2 regions of the Microbacterium sp. W4I4 genome follow, and region 2 is predicted to be linked to the other one. Evidence: predicted binding sites of a transcription regulator. Region 2 holds the regulator's gene; the other holds the start of a gene.
What was found. Region 2 encodes HspR, which represses chaperone genes until heat shock. Its sites were predicted from a motif close to AAGTTGAGTCNNNNNGACTCAACTT; they were not measured.
Positions count from the first base shown of each region.

Region 1 (10,164 bases), 650 kb from region 2:
GGCATCCCTCCCCGGTGGGAGACAGATGCGCTCTCCGGGGTGATGTGCCCGGACCGCGCTGCTCCGTAGCGTTCTCGTGTCCGCAGAAACGCACGAGGAGCATCCGATGGAAACCGCACACACCGACACCCGCCGCACTGCCGGCGCCCATCCCGATGCGGGCCGGCGCATCCGCCCGGCCCTCACCGCGACGCTGATGATCGTCGGCTTCGCCGTCGTGATGATCGCGACGGGCGCGATCACCTCCGCGCTGCAGAACCCGGTCGCCGCACTTCTGATCGGACCAGTTCTCGGGGTGCTCGTGCTCTGGCTCTACCGGGTCAGTGTCCGCCGACTGGAGAAGCGCCCTGTGATCGAGCTCGCCGCGCCGTCCGCGATGCGACGCGTGCTGACCGGAGTGGCGGCGGGTGTGCTGCTGGCGGCCGTGACGATCGGACTGATGGCCCTGTTCGGCGGCTACCGGATCACCGGCTGGGGCTCGCTGAGCGGCGCGCTGGCCGTGATCGGCACGATGGTCGCCGTGGCGATCGCCGAAGAGGTGCTGTTCCGCGCCATCATCTTCCGGCTCGTCCAGCAGCGCTGGGGAACCTGGCTCGCCCTCGCGGTTTCGTCGGCACTCTTCGGACTCATCCACCTGCTCAACCCCGACGCCACGCTCTGGGGCGCACTGGCGATCACGATCGAGGCGGGTCTCCTGCTCGGTGCCGCCTATCTGGCGACGGGTTCGCTGTGGCTGTCGATCGGACTGCATTTCGGCTGGAACGTCGCCATCGTCGCGCTCTTCGGCACCGTGACCTCGGGCAGCGAGATGGCCGGTTCGCTCGTGGCGGCGACCACCTCGGGTCCGGACTGGTTGAGTGGTGGCGCGTTCGGTCCGGAGGGGAGCCTGTTCGCGATCGCAGTCTGCACGATCGCCTCGATCATCCTGCTCCGCACGGCCCGCCGCCGCGGAAACATGGTCCCGCTTCGCCACCGCTGACCCGAGCGATACAAGCCCGTCTATATGGCGCAAACCGCCCCGATTCATACGAATCCAGGGCGGTTTGCGCCATATAGACGGGTGTTGGAGTCAGGCGGCGGATGCCAGATCGACGCGTGCATCGACTCGGATGCCGTCGTCGACGACATCCACTCGCACCGCGCCGCCGTCGGCCAGGCCGCCCGAGACGAGCAGGTCGGCGATGCGGTCATCCACCTCGCGCTGGATGAGCCGGCGCAGCGGCCGGGCGCCGTACTCCGGCTCGTACCCGTGCTCGCCGAGCCAGGCGACCGCGGCATCCGTGACGTCGAATCCGATCTCACGGCCGGCCAGCCGCTTGGTGGTCGCCTGCAGCATCAGCCGCACGATCTGACCGAGTTCCTCACGCGAGAGCTTCTGGAAGATGACGATCTCGTCGATCCGGTTCAGGAACTCGGGCCGCATGGCCTCACGCAGCTTGCCCATCACGCGGGCGCGCAGGTCCTCCTGCGAGGCGAAGCCCGAGGCATCGTGCGAGGATACGAAGCCGAGCGCACCCGAGCGCGACGCGAGGAACTCCGAGCCGATGTTCGAGGTCATCACGATCACCGTGTTGCGGAAGTCGACCGTGCGACCCTGCCCGTCGGTCAGACGCCCGTCGTCGAGCACCTGCAGCAGCAGGTTGAACACGTCGGGGTGCGCCTTCTCGATCTCGTCGAACAACACGATCGAGTACGGGTTGCGCCGCACGCGCTCGGTGAGCTGTCCGGCCTCGTCGTAGCCGACGTATCCGGGAGGGGCGCCGACCAGGCGCGACACGGTGTGCCGCTCGCCGAACTCGCTCATGTCGAAGCGGATCACGGCGGTCTCGTCGTCGAAGAGGCGGTCGGCCAGGGCCTTCGCCAGCTCGGTCTTGCCGACACCGGTGGGCCCGAGGAACAGGAACGATCCGACCGGGCGGTTGGCGTCGCCCATGCCGGTACGGCTGCGCCGCACGGAGCGCGCGACGGCAGCCACGGCGTCGTCCTGACCGATCACACGGGAGTGCAGGTCTGCCTCGAGGTCGCCCAGCCGCTCCCGCTCCGTCTCGGTGAGACGACTGACCGGGATGCCGGTGGCCCGCGAGATCACCGCGGCGATCTCAGGCTCGTCGACCACGGCATCCGCACTCGTGGACGACGGCACGTCCACCTCGTCGATCCGTGCCTGCACGCGGGCGATCTCGTCGCGCAGGCGCGAGGCCTCCTCGTAGTGCTCGGCGCCGACGGCGATGTCCTTGCGCATCTCCAGGTCGACGAGCTCGTCGGCCAGCGCCTCGATGTCGGTGACCAGCCCCAGGCGCAGCCGCAGCCGGGCACCCGCCTGGTCGATCAGATCGATCGCCTTGTCGGGCAGCACCCGGTCGGGCAGGTAGCGCGCGCTCAGTTCGACCGCACTGCGGATCGCCTCGTCGGTGTACGACACCGCGTGGTGCTCCTCGTAGGCGGGCTTCAGTCCGTCGAGGATGCGGACAGCATCCTCGATCAGCGGCTCGGCGACCTTCACGGGCTGGAAGCGGCGCTCCAGCGCCGGGTCCTTCTCGATGCGGCGGTACTCGCTGAGCGTCGTCGCACCCACCAGGTGCAGGTCGCCCCGCGACAGCCGCGGCTTGAGGATGTTGCCGGCGTCCATCCCGCCGCTCTCACCGGAGCCGCCTGCGCCGACGACCGTGTGCACCTCATCGATGAACACGATGACCTCGCCCTTGTGCTCGGCGATCTCGTCCATGGTCTTGGTCAGCCGCTCCTCGAAGTCGCCGCGGTAGCGGGCGCCGGAGAGCATCGCCGGCAGGTCGAGGGCGACCACACGGCGGTCCTTCAGCTGCGCGGGCACGGTGCCGTCGACGATCGCGCGGGCCAGACCCTCCACGATCGCCGTCTTGCCGACGCCGGCCTCGCCGATCAGCACCGGGTTGTTCTTGGTGCGGCGGCTGAGGATCTCGATGGTCTGCTCGATCTCGCTCGCCCGGCCGATCACCGGGTCGAGCTCGCCGGCGCGGGCGCGCGCGGTGAGGTCGAGTCCGTACTGGTCGAGCATGGGGGTCTCGGATGCCGGGTCAGCGGCTTCGCGCTGAGGCGACTCGCCGGCCGGAACAGGCTCGCGCAGGCCCTGGGTGAGCGCCTCGGCGGTGACGCCGGCGCGGCCGAGGATCTGCCCGGCGGGCACGTCCTGGCCGAGCACGAGGGCGAAGAACAGGTGGTCGGGGTCGATGTACGTCGAACCCGACGAGCGGGCGACCTGGTAGGCGTGGAACAGCGCCCGCGAGGCGCTGGGAGTGAGGGTCGCGGCATCCACATCGGCCGTGCCGCGGTGCTGCGGCAGGCGCGCCTCGACGGCGGTGATGATCGCGGACGGGTCGACCCCGATGCGCTCGATGGCGGCCGAGACGCTGTCATCCTCGACGATCATCCGCAGGATGTGCAGGGCGTCCAGTTCGGTCTGGCCGCGCTCCAGCGCGAAGCGTCCTGCGCTCTGCAGGATCTGCTGGGTGCGCGCGGTGAGGAACCGGCTGAGGTCGATCGACCGACCCTGACGGGCCTGCTCACCGGCGAGGTAGCGGGCGAGGAACTCGTCGAACGAGCCCGAACCCGCCTGGTTGAAGTCGTTGGGCATTTCGCTTCCTCTCAGACTTGAGTGCAGTTCTATCAACTTCAACGTCACATGATGACGCCTATTCCCGGTGTCCGTCAAACCCGCCGAATAGACTCGTCGCATGTCCTCGGTGCTCTACGTCTGCGTGCGCCCGGAGCGCAGTGCAGCGGATGCCGAGCACCGCTCCTTCTCGCGCGATCTCGGCATCCGGGATCTCGACCGACTCGATCTCCTGCACGCGTCACTGGAGACGGTCGAGTGGGAGCAGTACGACGGCTTCGTGATCGGCGGGTCGCCGTTCAACGTCACGGATGCCGACAAAGGCGACGAGCAGCGGGTCGTGGAGCGCGACCTCGAGCGCATCGCCGCCCGCGCCATCGACGGCAAGGCGGCTGCACTGTTCACCTGCTACGGCATCGGCGTGGTGACGCGGATGCTGGGGGGCGAGGTGACCATGGATCATCCCGAGCGCGTCCAGGCCGCACGGATCCGGCTGACCGAGGCGGGTGCGGCTGATGCCCTGTTCGGGCCGAACGCGCCCGAGATGTCGGTGTTCACCGCGCACAAGGAGTCCGCCGCTGAGACGCCCCCGGGCGCGGTGCTGCTCGCCACGAACGATGCCTGCCCGGTGCAGGCGTACCGCGTCGGCAACCGCCTGTATGCGACACAGTTCCACCCGGAGGCGTCGCCCCAGGACTTCGCCGACCGCATGGCGGTGTACCGAGCATCCGGCTACTTCGACGCGAGCGAGTACGCCGCGACCGAGAAGATGGTGCTGGCGTCATCGGTGGACGGCGCAGACCTGCTGAGCCGGTTCCCGAGCCTGCTCGGCTGAGTCGGCTGCTCCGGCCCTCGTGAGAACTGCCCCGCCCTCCCGCACGCTCCCGCCATAGTCGAACACTATGACTTGCATAGTGAATTGGGGTCTTGTCCATTGATCCCGCATTCTTGAAACTGATCAGCACCTGCCGCAACGATGCAGCCTCGCCCAACAGGAAGGTTCAACCCGATGAGCATCCGCAAGAACGCCGCCCTGATCGCCGCACTCGCGGCGGCCACCCTCGTCTTCAGTGCGTGCAGTGCAGGCGGCACATCGACCCCCTCGGCGGCTGGCGGTGCACGGACTGTCACCATCGTCACTTCCAACGACGCACCGTTCTCCTTCATCGACGAGAAGACCGACAAGCTCACCGGCGTCGACGGCGACATGCTGCAGGCGATGGCGGACGAGCTGAACTGGAAGATCGAGGTCGTCGTCACCGACTTCGCGACGATGCCGCAGACCGTGCTCTCGAAGAAGGCTGACTTCATCGCCGACGGCCTCTACGTCACGGACCAGCGCAAGAAAACCCTCGCCTACTCGGACACCTGGTACTACCAGGGAGAGGGCATGGTCGTGCCGTCCGGATCCACGCTGAAGTCCCGCGATGATGCCAAGGGCACGACCATCGGCGTCATGACCGGCGCCACGCACCTCGAGATCGCGCAGAAGCTGACCGCCGAGTCGCACATCAAGATGTACGACTCGCAGGCGAACATGCTGCAGGCCGTCGCCAACAAGCAGGTCGATGCGGCCTTCACTGATCAGGCCGTGGTCGCCTGGGCCCTCACCCAGAACCCGAACGACAAGGTCAAGCTGGTCACCCCCTACGAGCCGTACTTCCCGGGGACGATCGCCGCGGCCTTCCGCAAGGATGAGGACAGCAAGAAGCTCATCACCGAACTGAACGGCGCACTGGCAGATCTCAAGGCCTCGCCGAAGTACCTCGAGATCCTGCAGAAGTACGGTCTCAACGAAGACAACATCGCCGAGTGACGACCGGTCGGTGGGCATCTCGATGCCCACCGACCGCCCCATGAAAGGAACTCCATGGAGTTCATCCAGAATGTCCTCGGCGTCTTCCCCAGCCTTATCAGGGCGATCCCCGTCGTCGCGCAGCTCGCCATCGGAGCCATGGCGCTGGCGCTGAGCCTCGGGCTGCTTGTCGCGCTGGCGAGGCTGTCGCACAACTGGGCACTGCGCACCATCGCGACGGTCTTCGTCGAGATCCTGCGCGGCACTCCGCTGCTCGTGCAGCTGGTTTACATCTACTTCGTGCTGCCGGTCATCGGTATTCAGCTCGATCCGGTCTCGGCGGGGATCATCGGACTCGGCCTGAACTACGCCGCCTACCTCTCAGAGGTGTACCGCACATCGATCCTCGCGGTCGACAGCGGTCAGACCGAAGCCGCGCTCTCGTTGGGATACACGCCGACAAAGGCCCTGTGGCGGATCGTGATTCCGCAGTCGTTCAAGATCGCCCTCGGCCCGATCGGCAACTACTTCATCGCGATGGTGAAGGACACCGCTCTGACATCGGTGATCGCTGTGTCGGAGATCCTGAAGACAGCCAACACCGTCAACGCCCAGACGTTCCAGACCGTGGAGATCTACACGGCCGCGGCACTGCTCTACCTAGCGCTCTCGCTCCCGCTGTCCCGCCTCGTCATCGTTCTTGAAAGGAAGGCGAGAGCCCGTGCCTAATCCCGTCATCAGCATCCAGGACGTGTACAAGAGCTTCGAGATCGGCGAGAAGCCGACCCTCTGGCAGAGGATGATCGGCAGGAAGGACACCCGGAGGACGCTCGAGGTGCTCAAGGGCGTCGATCTCGATGTCTCACCGGGCGAAGTCGTCGCGGTCATCGGTTCCAGCGGCTCGGGAAAGTCGACACTGCTGCGCTGCATCAACAAGCTCGAGCTGATCGATGCCGGTCGTATCCTGGTCAACGACCATCTCGTCGGCTACCGGGAGCGCAACGGGGTCCTCGCACCCGAGTCGGCGCGAGAGACGGCACGCAAGCGCACCGATATCGGCATGGTCTTCCAGCACTTCAACCTGTTCATGAACAAGACGGCGCTCGAGAACGTGATGGCACCTCTTCTCGATGTCAAGAAGATGTCGAAGGCCGCCGCACGCTCACTCGCCGAACCGGCTCTCGCACTTGTCGGTCTGCAAGACCGTATGGCGAACTACCCGTCACGCCTCTCCGGCGGCCAGAAGCAACGGGTGGCGATCGCGAGGGCGCTGGCCATGGAGCCGAGCGTGCTGCTCTTCGACGAACCGACCTCCGCGCTCGATCCGGAGCTCGTGGGCGAGGTGCTCGCGGTCATCAAGAAGATCGCGGTGAGCGGCACGACCATGATGATCGTCACTCACGAGATGCAGTTCGCCCGGGAGATCGCCGATCGCATCGTCGTCATGGACGGCGGCCTCATCGTCGAGCAGGGCGCGCCAGAGAGCGTGTTCGGCAATCCTCGACACAGCAAGACCAGGGCGCTGCTGCGCCGCTCCGGGCTCCTCGCGACGCCCGAGACCGAGGCGCTGAGCGTCGTGGACGACGACATCGAAGACGAGAACTGAGTCCCGCTCCGTCGGTGACCGGTTCGCGATTCGCCAGCCGGTCACCTACTCGGGGCGAGGAACCGCGCGCTGCAGTCGGTCCTCTGCGGGCGCCCGCCGCTGCAGGAGCCCGCTGACCAGCTCGATGAGCTCAAGCATCGCCGGCGACAGGACGCTGTTCCTGCGACGGATGAACGCGATCGTGTCGTACATCGGGACGTCGAAGGGCACGACGTGCACGCTACGCGGGAAGCTGCTGCTCTGCGTCACCGCCCGCGAGACCATCGTGTCTCCGACTCCGCGGACGACGAGCTCGAGCGCCGCTTCCAGGTACTCGACCTCCACCTGCGGCTGCAATCGAAGCCCACGCTCCTGAGCTCTCTCGCTCAGCTGGCGGCGCGTGGGGTCGTTCCAGCTGTAGCTCGCGTCATAGAGCACCACCGGTCGGGTGACGATCTGCTCGATCGTCACCGGCGCTGCGACATGGGAGGGATCCGCGCTCGCCCAGAGGACCTCGTCACGGATGAGCGGGAAGACTTCCAGCTCTGCATCCGGAACCGGGAGCACGACGATGCCAGCCTCGAGCGTGCCCTCGCGCACGCCCTCGACCACCTCGAACGAGTTCTGTCCGAACAGGCGCAGCCGGACGTCGGGATGCAGTCTGTGGAACTGCTCGATCATCTCGGGCAGGAAGTAGAAGTTGGCGTTGCGCAGCACGCCGAGTGAGATCGAACCTCGCCGCAGGCCACGAAGCTCGGCGATGGCGTTGTCCGCCTGCCCCGCGGACTCCACGATCTGACGCGCCCACACCAGCAGCTCCTGGCCTGCGGCCGTCAGTGTGAGGCTTCGACCCGTCCGGATGAAGAGAGCCACTCCGTGGTGCTCCTCGAGCTTGCGCACCAGCGCGGACACTGTCGGCTGGGACACGCCGAGCGCCTCCGCAGCCGCCGTGAACGATTTTCCGGCGACGGCGTGCACGAAGGCGCGCAGCTGCGTGATCGTCATAGCCTCATCCTATGCATTCCAGAGTTGATGCCCTCGTTGTGCAGGTGTGCGGTTGCTTCCTAACCTCTGATCATGAAGTTCACTGATCCGGTTCTCAAGATGCACGACGGCCATTTCACGCGGCTGAAGACACCTCTGGACGTCCCCGCTGCACAGCGTGACCCCCAGGTCGTCGAGACGGTCTCCGCCATGCTGCTCGACATCGAGAAGCGCGGCCTCGACGCGGTCCGCGACTACGCGAAGCGACTCGACCGCTGGGAGGGCGATGACTTCGAGATCTCGGCGAAGGACATCGCCACGAGTGGCGACCGCATCGACCCCCGCCTTCGCGAAGCCATCGAGCTTGGAGCGGAGCGCACTCAGGCCTTCGCCAAGCATCAGCGTGCGGGGCACACCGACTTCGAGGTCGAGCTCGTCCCGGGGCTGCGCACCGGAGTCCGCTACATCCCGGTCGGCCGGGTCGGCGCATACATGCCCGCCGGACGCTTCCCCCTCACCGCCAGCGCCTTCATGACCGTGGGCGTCGCCAAAGCCGCCGGCGTCCCGCACGTCATCGCCTGCACTCCCCCTCAGCCCGACGGCGGCCCGAACGACGCCGTCCTGTACACCGCCCACGTCTCCGGCGCCGACCGCGTGTTCCTGATCGGTGGAGTCCAGGCGCTCGCCGCCATGGCATTCGGACTCATCGATGACCTTCCCGTCGACATGCTGGTGGGCGCGGGCAACGCCTTCGTCGCAGAGGCCAAGCGCCAGTTGTTCGGGCGGGTGGCGATCGACCTGCTCGCCGGACCGTCCGAGGTCGCCGTCCTCTCCGACGAGACCGCTTCTCCCGAGCTCGTCGCCGCGGACCTTCTCGGGCAGGCCGAGCACGGGCCGAACTCGCCCGCAGCACTCGTGACGACCGACGAGCAGCATGGTCACGACGTCATCGCCGCTGTGGAGCGTCAGCTGACGACCATCGCTACTCGCGACATCTGCGGCCCGGCCTGGCGCGACTACGGCTCGGTCACAGTGGCCGACAGCCGCGAGGTCGCCGCAGCGCTCATGGACGATCTCGCCCCGGAGCATCTCGAGGTCATCACCGCCGACGACGCGTGGTACCACGACGCTCTGCGCAATTACGGCTCGATCTTCCTCGGCCCGTGGAGCACGGTGGCTTACTCCGACAAGGGCATGGCCGGCACGAATCACACACTGCCCACCGCAGGCGGCGCGAAGCACAGCGCCGGGCTCTCGGTCTCTCGCTATCTGAAGCCGCTGACCTACCAGCGCATCGAGAAGGAGGCGACGCCACTGCTCGCCGACGCCGTCGTCACGATCTCAGCTTCGGAGGGCATGGCCGCGCACGAAGCCACCGCGCAGATGCGACTGGATCGCTACCGCAACTGAGACCCCTCTCTGCGATGCTGTCCTCGGCGCACTGTGCCGCGCCGAGGACGGCATCGAGCCGAGGACAGCGGAATCGAGGATCGAGCATGACCAACGCTCTCGTGACCGGCGCTTCCCGGGGCATCGGGCGGGCTATCGCGCAGGCCCTCGCACGGCGCGGCGACGTCGTAGCCGTGCATTTCGGCTCGGACGCCGCTGCCGCGCAGGAGACGCTGGATTCGCTGCCAGGCAGCGGCCACGTGCTCGTCCGCGGAGACATCGCCGATGCCGCGGCCGCGCAGACCATCGTCGCGACCGCCGTCTCCACGCTGGGATCGATCGACATCCTCGTCAACAACGCCGCCGTCGCGCCGAATGTCGGCAATCGTCACCCGGCCGTCGGCACGTCCTACACGGAATGGCAGCAGGCCTGGCGTCAGATGATCGATGTGAATCTCGTGGGCGCGGCCAACATCACGATGTTGGTCGCCCAGCACCTCATCGATCAGCGCAGGCCCGGTGCCGTGGTGAACATCGGATCGCGCGGCGCATTCCGCGGCGAGCCGGATCATCCGGCCTACGCCGCCTCGAAGGCCGGACTGCACGCATTCGGCCAGACCATGGCAGCCTCGCTCGCCCCGCACGGCATCTCCGTCACCTCGGTCGCCGCCGGATTCATCGCGACCGAGCGGCAGACTCCGAAGCTGACCGGGCCCGCCGGCGACAGCATCCGCGACCAGAGTCCGTTCCACCGGGTCGGCACACCGGAAGAGGTCGCGAACGCGGTGCTCTACCTGACCTCACCTGAGGCCGTCTGGGCGT
Region 1 is NZ_JAUSXT010000001.1:3,286,290-3,296,453, reverse strand. It holds gene QF046_RS15540 (CPBP family intramembrane glutamic endopeptidase) at 107-979, shown strand; gene QF046_RS15535 (ATP-dependent Clp protease ATP-binding subunit) at 1,070-3,610, opposite strand; gene QF046_RS15530 (GMP synthase) at 3,711-4,424, shown strand; gene QF046_RS15525 (ABC transporter substrate-binding protein) at 4,599-5,405, shown strand; gene QF046_RS15520 (amino acid ABC transporter permease) at 5,460-6,113, shown strand; gene QF046_RS15515 (amino acid ABC transporter ATP-binding protein) at 6,184-6,990, shown strand; gene QF046_RS15510 (LysR family transcriptional regulator) at 7,036-7,974, opposite strand; gene hisD (histidinol dehydrogenase) at 8,047-9,363, shown strand; gene QF046_RS15500 (SDR family NAD(P)-dependent oxidoreductase) at 9,450-10,164, shown strand, end outside.
Region 1: a site for HspR is predicted at 3,625-3,649, ahead of QF046_RS15535 (ATP-dependent Clp protease ATP-binding subunit). Genes of this name have one in related genera too.

Region 2 (10,164 bases):
GTCGTGCCGAGCACGAAGGCGCCCTCGTTGCCGGACTTCCCGACGTAGCGGAAGATCGCGCGCGACCCCTCCAGATCGAGCGATCCGTCGCGCCCGAAGGCGGTGGGAATCGCGGTGAGGATGTCGTAACGGGTCACTTCTCGTTCTCCTTCTGGCCACGGCGCGCACGGCGCGTGCCCTTCTTCTTCTCAACATTGCGCACGGTCGACGTGAGCAGTTCGGGGTCCTGGGCAAGCTCTTCGCGCGCATCCTCGATCTGCCGGATGCTGGCGGTCGGCAGCACCGACTCCTCCAGCGATGCGCGCTTCTCGCGCGGCTTGCGCGCAGCGCGGATGGCGGGCAGGGCGATGGAGAGCACCGCGAGAACGAGCAGGGCGATCGCGATGGGGCTGACGACCTCGAAGAACGGCTTGGTCGGCAGGATCGCCATCGTACGGGCGAGATTCTCCTCGGCGAGCGGGCCGAGCAGGAGCCCGAGCACGACGGGTCCCGCCGGCACCTGCATCCGCTTGAGCAGCACGCCCACCACGCCGAAGATCAGCATGGTGATGACGGTGGACAGGCTGTTCGACGTCGCGTACGTGCCGATGATGCAGAAGATCAGGATGCCGCTCCACAGGTACTGCTGCGGCACGTCGAGCAGCTTGACCATGCCCTTCATGCGCACCAGGCTCAGCGCCAGCGACAGCAGCGTGGCGATCAGCATGATGCCGACGATCGAGACGACCAGGTCGGGGCGGCTGGTGAACAGCGTGGGCCCGGGCGTGATGCCCCAGATGATCATCGAGCCGATCATGACCGCCATCACCGAATCGCCGGGGATGCCCAGCGCCATGGTGGTGGTGAGCGATCCGCCGAGCGTCGCGCTGGATGCGGTGTCGGCTGCTGCGACACCCTCGATCGCGCCCTTGCCGAACTTCTCCGGGTGCTTGGATGCGCGCCGCGCCTGCTCCCAGCCGATGAGGCCGGCGATGTCGCCGCCGGCCGCGGGGATCAGACCGACTCCCAGCCCGACCGATCCGGAGATCGCCGTGGCTCGACCGGTCTGCTTCATCTCTCCCCAGGTCGGCCACCAGCGGCCGAGGCTCGAGATGGGACGCACCTTGTTCCTGCGATGCGTGAGCAGCTGGTCGAAGAGCTCGGCGATGCCGAAGAGTCCGATGATCACGGCGATGAAGTTGACGCCCTCGACGAGCTCCAGCGCGCCGAACGTGAAACGCTGATCGGCGGTCGCGGCGTAGGTGCCGACCGTGCCGAGCATGAGGCCGAACAGGCCGGCGAGGATGCCCTTGATCATCGACTTCGACGAGATGCCGATCATGATCGCGATGCCGAAGATCACCAGGGCGAACAGCTCGGGAGAGCGGAAGTAGTCGCGGGCGAAGCTGGCGATCGGCACGGCTGCGACAGAGAACAGCACGAGCGAGGCGAGGATTCCGACGGCCGAGACGATCGCGGAGACGGTGAGCGCGAGGCCCGCCCTGCCCTGCTTGGCCATCGGGTAGCCGTCGAGGGTGGTGGCGATGGATGCCGGGGTGCCCGGGGTGTTGATGAGGATGGAGGGGACCCGGTCGCCGAAGTTGGCGGCGACGTAGATCGTGAGCATGACGGCGAGGCCCTGCACGGGCTCCAGGGTCATCGTGAAGCCGGCGGCGAGCGCGACGGCCATGGTGGCGGTGATGCCCGGGAAGGCGCCGACCATGAAGCCGAGCACGAGGCCGACTCCCATGTTGAGGAGGATGGAGACGTCGAGCAGGGCGTTCAGGCCCTCGGTGAATGCGTTCACAGCGGAATCCTCAGCAGCATGCCGAACACGACGTAGACGAACGCCGTGACCGTGACGGAGTAGATGATCAGACTGAGCCAGCGCCGGTGCCCGTAGACGAGCATCAGCGAGGCCATCAGCAGGCCCGCCGCGATCGGGAAGACTTCGACGCGGTAGCCGAACAGCACCACGGCGCCGAGCGACCACAGCGCGATGAACGTGCAGGTGATGGCGAGGGTGACGACCATGCGCGTCACGCCGCGGTGCTGGATGCGCTCGACGTCCTCGCGGGTCGGCGCCGGGCGTGTGATCGCGATGACGAGCAGCAGGATCGACAGCGTGACCGCCGCGACCCCGAGCATGGTGGGCCAAAACCTGGCATCCATCTGTCCGGGAGCCGCCTCGCGACGCAACGGGATCTGCGTGGCGAGCACGAGGAAGCAGGCGGTGAAGGCGATCGCGACGAACGCGAAGACGATCTCGAGCCGACGCGATGGCGTCGCGCCCTCGTACTGATCGTCGACATGGGCGTCCTCGGCGGGGGTGTCGATGCTCGACATGGTTTCCTCTCAAGAGGTGGGGCCGGATCACTCGATCCGGCCCCGGAATGCTCTCAGCCCAGCAGGTCCTTGAAGAGCGTGAACTGCTCTCCCACGAACGACGTCCAGTCGGATGCGTCGCGGTAGACGACCAGGTTGCCGGCGTCCTTCTGGAACTTCTGGTACCCGTCGGAGTCGACGGCCTTCTTGACCGCATCCTCGAGCGTCTTGTGCACGTCGTCGGGAAGGCCCTTCGCGGCGTAGATGCCGCCCCAGCCGCCGAACTCGACCTTCTCGCCGATGGCCTCCTCGACCGTCGGAACGTCGGCCGCATCGGGGTGACGCTCGTCGTGCATGACGGCGAGGATCTTCACCGCGGCTCCCTGCGCGAGCGCCTCGCCGAGTCCGGAGACTGCGGCGACCGTCTCGCCGGATGCTGCCGCGCCGACCGCGGTCGCACCGCCGTCGTACGGCACGGGCGTGAACTGCGCGCCGCTGGCGTCGGCGAGACCGACGGTCGCCGCCTCCCAGATGGAGCCCGCACCGGAGTTGGCGACGGTGACCGCACCGGCCTTCGCCTTCTCGACGAGCGCCTCGAGCGAGTCGATGCCGCTGTTCGCGCCGACCGTGATCACGCCCGGGGCGAGCATGATCTGGCCGAGCAGGTCGTAGTTCTCCGGCAGGACCTTGGCACCCTGCGTGGTGTTGAGCATCGCGATCTCGACGGGCGCGAAGCCGATGACGTAGCCGTCGGCCTTCTGGCTGCCGACGTACTCCATTGCGAGAGCACCGGCGGCGCCGGGCATGTTCTCGGGGATGACGCTCACGTCGAGGATCTTCTCGAGCTCACTGGCGAGAGCGCGCGATGACAGGTCTGAGCCGCCGCCGGGGTTCGCCTGGATGATCAGGCGGATGTCCTTCTCGGGGAAGGCCGACTCGGCACCTCCTTCATCGACCTTGGTGCAACCGGCCAGGACGAGCGCGGTTGCGGCGACGGCGGCGATGGCTGCGGCCGCTCGGGACATGCGGATGCGGGGCATCTTTGCTCCTCGGTGCTGATCGACCGTGTTGTCGATGCTGGCGAGCGTACCAGTGTCGACTGTTAACAGTCAACACTGATACGCGGCACCCGTCCGTCGACGCCTCAGCGCTCCTGCTGAGCGAGCTCGCTGAGCATGCGGTTCCGCGCGCCGTCCAGATGAGCGGTGAGCACATCCGCCGCCTTCTCCGCAGGGCCGCTGCGCATGACACCCATCAGTTCGACATGGTCGGCGGCGGAATCGTGCAGATCCTCGTCGTGGTTGATGGTCACCTCCAGAAGGGCGGTGAAGGTCGGCAGGTACTGCCGCCACGCACCCTCCAGGCGGGGGTGATCGGCGAGCGCGTAGATCTGGGAGTGGAAGTCGAGGTCGGCCTCCACGAAGGTCGCATGGTCTCCGGCGTCCGCAGCCTCCGCCATACGCCGCACCGCGTCTGCCATCGTGCGCCAGCGGGCGTCGTCCTCGACCCGGATCGCTCGAGACAGCGCGAGCTGCTCGAGGGCCCCGCGCAGACTGTACAGCTGGTCGACGTCGTCGCCGGTGAGTCCGACGACGAACACTCCTCGGGGGCGCTGGATGCGCACGAGCTTCTCGAAGCTGAGCTGGGTGAGCGCGTCACGCACGGGCCCACGACTGACGGCGAACTCCTCGGCGAGCGCCTCTTCGGTGATGCGCTCGCCCGGTGCGATCTCCCCCCGAACGATCCGGTGGCGCAGGACGTTCGCGATCTGCGCGCCCAGCGAATCGCCTCGTCTGACTGTGTCGGCCACGTGACTCCCCCGTCGACCCTGGCCGTCGTTGACCCTGGCTCTTGTTGACTGTTGACAGGCTACATCCCAGTCGCCCTCGACTAGACTCGTCGAGGAAAGTCCCTCGAGCATCCGGGAAGTGAGGTGGTTCATCATGTCAAGTGACAGTCATAGTCGCAGACACGTTCTCCTCCCCGCTTCCGCACCGCTCGACTGAGCCCGAGGCGGCGCCTGCTGCGACGCACGCGCCTCGACGCTCCGGCGTTCCCGCCCCGCGCGGTGCCCTTCTGAAGGCACGCCCATGACTCCCTCCCAGCTTCAGACCGTCTCCGAGGCCGCTGATGCGATCGACCAGCTGATCTCATCCGGTGATCTGGCCGCGGCATCCGCCGTCCTGACTCCGCTGTCCGTCCCCGAGGTCGTCGAGCTCGTCGACCGGCTCGGCATCGAGGATGCCGCGATCGTCTACCGCCTGCTCGCCAAACCGCGCGCCCTCGAGGTGTTCGAGGCGCTCTCCCCCGGCGCTCGCGGCGACCTGGTGCAGGCGCTGCGCAACGCCGAGGTCACGATGCTGTTCGCCGAGATGGATCCGGACGACCGCGTCTGGCTGCTCGACGAGCTGCCGGCATCCGTCGCCCCGCAGCTGCTGCGAGGGCTGACCAGGCAGGAGCGCGACCTCACCTCGGGCATGCTCGGATACCCGCAGGATTCGATCGGGCGCCGGATGAGCCCCGAGTTCGTCACCACGCACCCGCATCTCACCGTCGGGCAGACACTCGACCGCATCCGTGCGTCGCTCGACAGCGCCGAGACGATCTACACACTGCCCGTGACCGACGGCGGGCGCAGCGTCGTCGGCGTCGTGAGCCTGCGCGACCTGATGGGTGGCGACCCGGATGACCTGATCAACGATCTGATGAGCGACGCGCACGTCGCCGAGGTCACGGAGGACGCCGAGACCGCGGCCCGTCGCGCCACGGACCTCGCGCTGCTCGCCCTGCCGATCGTGGACAGCGAGCACCGGCTGGTCGGCATCCTGACCATCGACGATGCGGCCCGCATCCTCAAGCAGGAGGAGAGCGAGGATGCCGCGAGGCAGGGCGGTGTGGAGCCGCTGCGCCGCTCGTACCTGTCCACCCCGATCCGGCGCCTGGTTCGCTCACGGGTGGTGTGGCTGCTGGTGCTGGCAGTCGGCGCGACGCTGACCGTGCAGGTGCTCGACGCGTTCGAGACGACGCTCGCACACCTGACGGTGCTCGCGCTGTTCGTGCCGCTGCTGATCGGCACCGGCGGCAACACCGGGAATCAGGCCGCGACCACGGTGACCCGCTCGCTGGCTCTCGGCGAGGTGACGCCGCGCGATCTGTTCCGGGTGCTGTCGCGCGAGGTGCGGGTCGGGTTCTTCCTCGGCCTGCTGCTGGGCACGCTGGGATTCACACTGGCGGGGCTGATCTACGAGTGGCACATCGGTCTGGTGATCGGGCTCACGCTCGTCGCCGTATGCACGGTGGCGGCGTCGATCGGCGGCATCATGCCGCTGGCCGCGCGCGCCATCCGCGTCGACCCCGCGGTGTTCTCGAACCCGTTCATCACGACGTTCGTCGACGCGACCGGACTGATCATCTACTTCCTGATCGCCAAGGCCGTGCTCGGGATCTGACCCGAGTCAGTTCTCGTCGTTCTCAGCCTCGGGCGCGGCCGCCGCACGCGGGTGCCAGAGCACCACTTCCGTGGAACGGCGGATGCGGCGGCCGGAGCCGACCGAGAACGCCTGGCCGGAGACCCCAGCGGCGAACACGCGAGCGCCCGGGCGGTTCTCGCGCTCGGCGCGCAGGGCGCCCTCGAGCTCGGAGACGCGGCGGCGCAGCATCCGCACCTCGTCCTCCATGTCCAGCAGCCGCGCGATGGCCGGAAGGCTCACGCCTTCGCTGGAGAGCTGGGCGACCTCGCGGAGCTGCTCGATGTCGCGCATCGAGTAGCGCCGCGAGCCGCCGCGGGTGCGGCCGGGCACGACCAATCCGATGCGGTCGTACTGCCGCAGCGTCTGGGGGTGCATGCCCGACAGGTCGGCCGCGACGGCGATCGCGAAGACGGGGGAATCGGCGTCCATGGGACTATCCCCGCGCCTTCGCCATCATCTCGCCGCGCGGGTTCTCCTTCGGCTCCGCCGCCTGGAAGGCGAGCAGTGCCTCGCGCGCGACGTCGTCGAGGTGTGCCGGCACGGCCACCTGCAGTTCGGCGAGCAGGTCGCCGGTGCCCTTGGACGAGGTGATCCCCCGACCCTTCACGCGCAGCACGCGGCCCGACGGCGTTCCCGGCGCGACGCGCAGCTTGACGGTGTCGCCGCCGAGCGTCGGCACCTCGATCGTCGCGCCGAGCGTCGCCTCGGTGAAGGTGACGGGCACGGTCAGGCGCAGGTTCAGTCCGTCGCGGCTGAACACCGGATGCTGACGCACCGTCACCTGCACGACGATGTCGCCCGACTCCCCGCCGTCCGGCGAGGGACGGCCGCGGCCGCGCAGACGGATCTTCTGCCCGTCGGCGACGCCGGCCGGCAGCTTGACCTTGAACGGCTTGCCGTCCTCGGCCTGCAGGGTGATGGTCTCGCCCTGCGCCGCGGTGATGAAGTCGATCGTCGTGCGGGCCGTGACATCGGCGCCCTTCTGCGGGCCGCCGAAACCGCGGTACCCACCCGACGTCTGCCCGAACCGGCCGGAGCCGAACGAGCCGCCGCCTCCGCCCTGGTTGAACATCGAGAAGATTTCGTCGAAGTCGGCCTGCCGGCCGCCCTGTCCGAACCGGTTGAACACGTCCTCGAAGCCGCCCGCGCTGCCGCCGGGCGCGGTGAACCGCGCCCCTGAACCCATCGCGCGGATCTCGTCGTACTCGCGACGCTGCTCGGCGTCGCTGAGCACGCTGTACGCCTCGCTGATCTCCTTGAACTTCGCCTCGGCCTTGGCATCGCCCTGATTGGAGTCGGGGTGATACTTGCGGGCGAGCTTGCGGTACGCCTTCTTCAGCTCCGCGTCGGTGATGTCCTTCGAGACGCCGAGCGTCTTGTAGAAGTCCTTGTCGAACCAGTCCTGACTAGCCACCGATCACCTGCCTACTCTGCGGGAACGGCGACGACGACCTTGGCCGGACGCAGCTCGACATCACCCAGACGGTAGCCGACCTCGACGACCTCGAGGATGGTCGACTCCGTGGCGCCGGGCGTCGGCTGCTGGAAGATCGCCTCGTGGTGCTGCGGGTCGAATACGTCGCCCTTCTCGCCGTAGGCGGTGACGCCGAGGCGCTCCACGACCGCGCGCACCTTCTCCGCGATCGCGAAGAAGGGCGAGCCTTCGGCGAGGTCGCCGTGCTGCTGGGCACGGTCGAGGTCGTCCAGCACGGGCAGCATGCCCTTGGCCGCCTCGCCCTTGGCGCGTGCGATCTCGACGTGCCGCTGCTCCTCGGTGCGCCGACGATAGTTGGCGTACTCGGCGGTCAGTCGCTTGAGATCGTTGAGCAGGGCGTGCTCGGCATCCTGGATGCCGGCATCCGAACCGTCCTCCGAGGAGGCCTCCTCGGTCTGCACGGCGTTCAGGATGTCGTCGATCGTGAGCTCGTCGTCGGAGCCCTCCGCGGCGGTCGCCTCGGTGGAGTCCTGCTCGGGGATGTTCTGCTCAGCGAAGTTCCGGGAATCCGGCGCGGGGCCGGATGCCGCAGCATCCGACCCCTCGTTCTCGGGAACTTCGTCGAAGTTCTTGTCCGTCATGGTTACTTGCTCTCGTCCTCGTCGTCGACGACCTCGGCGTCGACCACATCCTCCTCGGATGCGGCGTCGGCCGGGGCCTCATCCGCGGCGGGGCCGGCTGCGGCATCCGCCTGCGACTGAGCGTAGATGGCCTCGCCGAGCTTGCCCTGCGACTCGTTCAGCTTGTCGAACGCGGTCTTGACCGCGTCGTCGTGCTCGCCGGCCAGGGCCGTCTTCAGAGCGTCGACGTCAGCCTGCACATCGGACTTGACGTCCTCGGGCAGCTTGTCGTCGTTCTCCTTGATGAGCTTGTCGATCGAGTACGCGAGCGACTCGGCCTGGTTGCGCTGCTCGAGAGCCTCGGCGCGCTTCTTGTCGTCGGCCGCGTTCTCCTCGGCCTCGCGCACCATGCGCTCGATGTCGTCCTTCGACAGCGACGAGCCGCCGGTGATGGTCATCGACTGCTCCTTGCCGGTGCCCTTGTCCTTGGCGGACACGTGCACGATGCCGTTGGCGTCGATGTCGAAAGTGACCTCCACCTGCGGGATGCCACGAGGAGCCGGGGCGATTCCGGTGAGCTCGAAGGTGCCGAGCGGCTTGTTGTCGCGGGTGAACTCGCGCTCGCCCTGGAAGACCTGAATCGCGACCGACGGCTGGTTGTCGTCGGCGGTGGTGAAGGTCTCGCTGCGCTTGGTCGGGATGGCCGTGTTGCGCTCGATGAGCTTGGTCATGCGGCCGCCCTTGGTCTCGATGCCGAGGCTCAGCGGGGTGACATCGATGAGCAGAACGTCCTTGCGCTCGCCCTTGAGGACACCGGCCTGCAGTGCGGCGCCGACGGCGACGACCTCGTCCGGGTTGACGCCCTTGTTGGCTTCCTTGCCGGTCTCGGCCTTGACGAGATCCGCAACAGCCGGCATGCGGGTCGATCCGCCGACGAGCACGATGTGGTCGATGTCGCCGACCTTGACGTTCGCCTCGCGGATGACGTCGGCGAACGGCTTCTTGGTGCGGTCGAGCAGGTCCTTGGTGAGGTCCTCGAACTTGGCCCGGGTGAGGGTCTCGGACAGCGACACGGGGCCCGAGTCGGTCAGGGAGAGGTAGGGCAGGTTGATGCTGGTGCTCGTCGAGGACGAAAGCTCCTTCTTGGCCTGCTCAGCGGCCTCCTTCAGTCGCTGCAGGGCGATCTTGTCGCTCGAGACGTCGACGCCGGAGGTCTCCTTGAACTGCTTGATGAGGAAGTCCACGACGCGCTGGTCCCAGTCGTCACCGCCGAGGCGGTTGTCACCGGCGGTGGCGCGCACCTGGATGGTGGAGAAGTCGTCGTCCTTGCCCACCTCGAGGAGGGAGACGTCGAAGGTTCCGCCACCGAGGTCGAAGACGAGGATGAGCTCGTCCTCCTTGCCGCGGTCCAGGCCGTAGGCGAGGGCTGCGGCGGTGGGCTCGTTGATGATGCGCAGCACGTTCAGGCCCGAGATCTCGCCGGCCTCCTTGGTGGCCTGACGCTCGGCGTCGTTGAAGTACGCGGGGACCGTGATGACGGCATCGGTGACCGTGTCACCGAGGTAGGACTCAGCGTCGCGCTTGAGCTTCATGAGGATGCGCGCGGAGATCTCCTGCGGCGTCCACTTCTTGCCGTCGACGTCGAAGGACCAGTCGGTGCCCATGTGGCGCTTGACCGACGAGATCGTGCGGTCGACGTTGGTGACGGCCTGGCGCTTGGCGGTCTCGCCGACGAGCACCTCGCCGTCCTTGGTGTACGCGACCACCGAGGGGGTGGTGCGGAAACCCTCGGCGTTGGCGATGACCTTGGGCTCGCCGCCCTCGAGGACGCTGACGACGGAGTTGGTGGTTCCGAGGTCGATACCGACAGCACGTGCCATGTGATTCTCCTTGTTTCTTGAAGAGCTGAGTTGTTGAAGACTGTGAGGAAGTCAGAGGCGACCCAGAAACCTGAGTCGCGATGACTCAAGTGTATGCACAGGCGGCGAAGCTGTCAAGAAAGTTGATACACGTCGACTCAACTTTGATTCAGGGTGGCGTCGAGCAGGCGCATGAGCGGGCGTGGCATCCGCTCGATCGGCATGACCTCGATGACGTCGGCGGCGAAGCGCGACTTCCGGCCGGCGGCCGTTCCGGCGAACCGGTGCAGCTGTTCCTCGACGCTCCGCACTCGCTGTGCGGGCTGGCGCTGGAACACCCGGAACCGTTCGAGCTCTCCGCGCACGGCCAGCGTCTCGAGCACGAGCTCCGGCCCGGCGGCGCGGATCACCTCCTCCTCCAGGTCGCGCTCGCATCCGAAGAAGCCGATCGCGTCGAGTTCGTGCGGGTCGGGCTC
Region 2 is NZ_JAUSXT010000001.1:2,637,934-2,648,097, reverse strand. It holds gene QF046_RS12565 (dihydrodipicolinate synthase family protein) at 1-137, opposite strand, end outside; gene QF046_RS12560 (tripartite tricarboxylate transporter permease) at 134-1,786, opposite strand; gene QF046_RS12555 (tripartite tricarboxylate transporter TctB family protein) at 1,783-2,325, opposite strand; gene QF046_RS12550 (tripartite tricarboxylate transporter substrate binding protein) at 2,379-3,344, opposite strand; gene QF046_RS12545 (GntR family transcriptional regulator) at 3,449-4,114, opposite strand; gene mgtE (magnesium transporter) at 4,395-5,753, shown strand; gene QF046_RS12535 (heat shock protein transcriptional repressor HspR) at 5,760-6,203, opposite strand; gene QF046_RS12530 (DnaJ C-terminal domain-containing protein) at 6,208-7,188, opposite strand; gene QF046_RS12525 (nucleotide exchange factor GrpE) at 7,200-7,850, opposite strand; gene dnaK (molecular chaperone DnaK) at 7,853-9,709, opposite strand; gene QF046_RS12515 (TOPRIM nucleotidyl transferase/hydrolase domain-containing protein) at 9,847-10,164, opposite strand, start outside.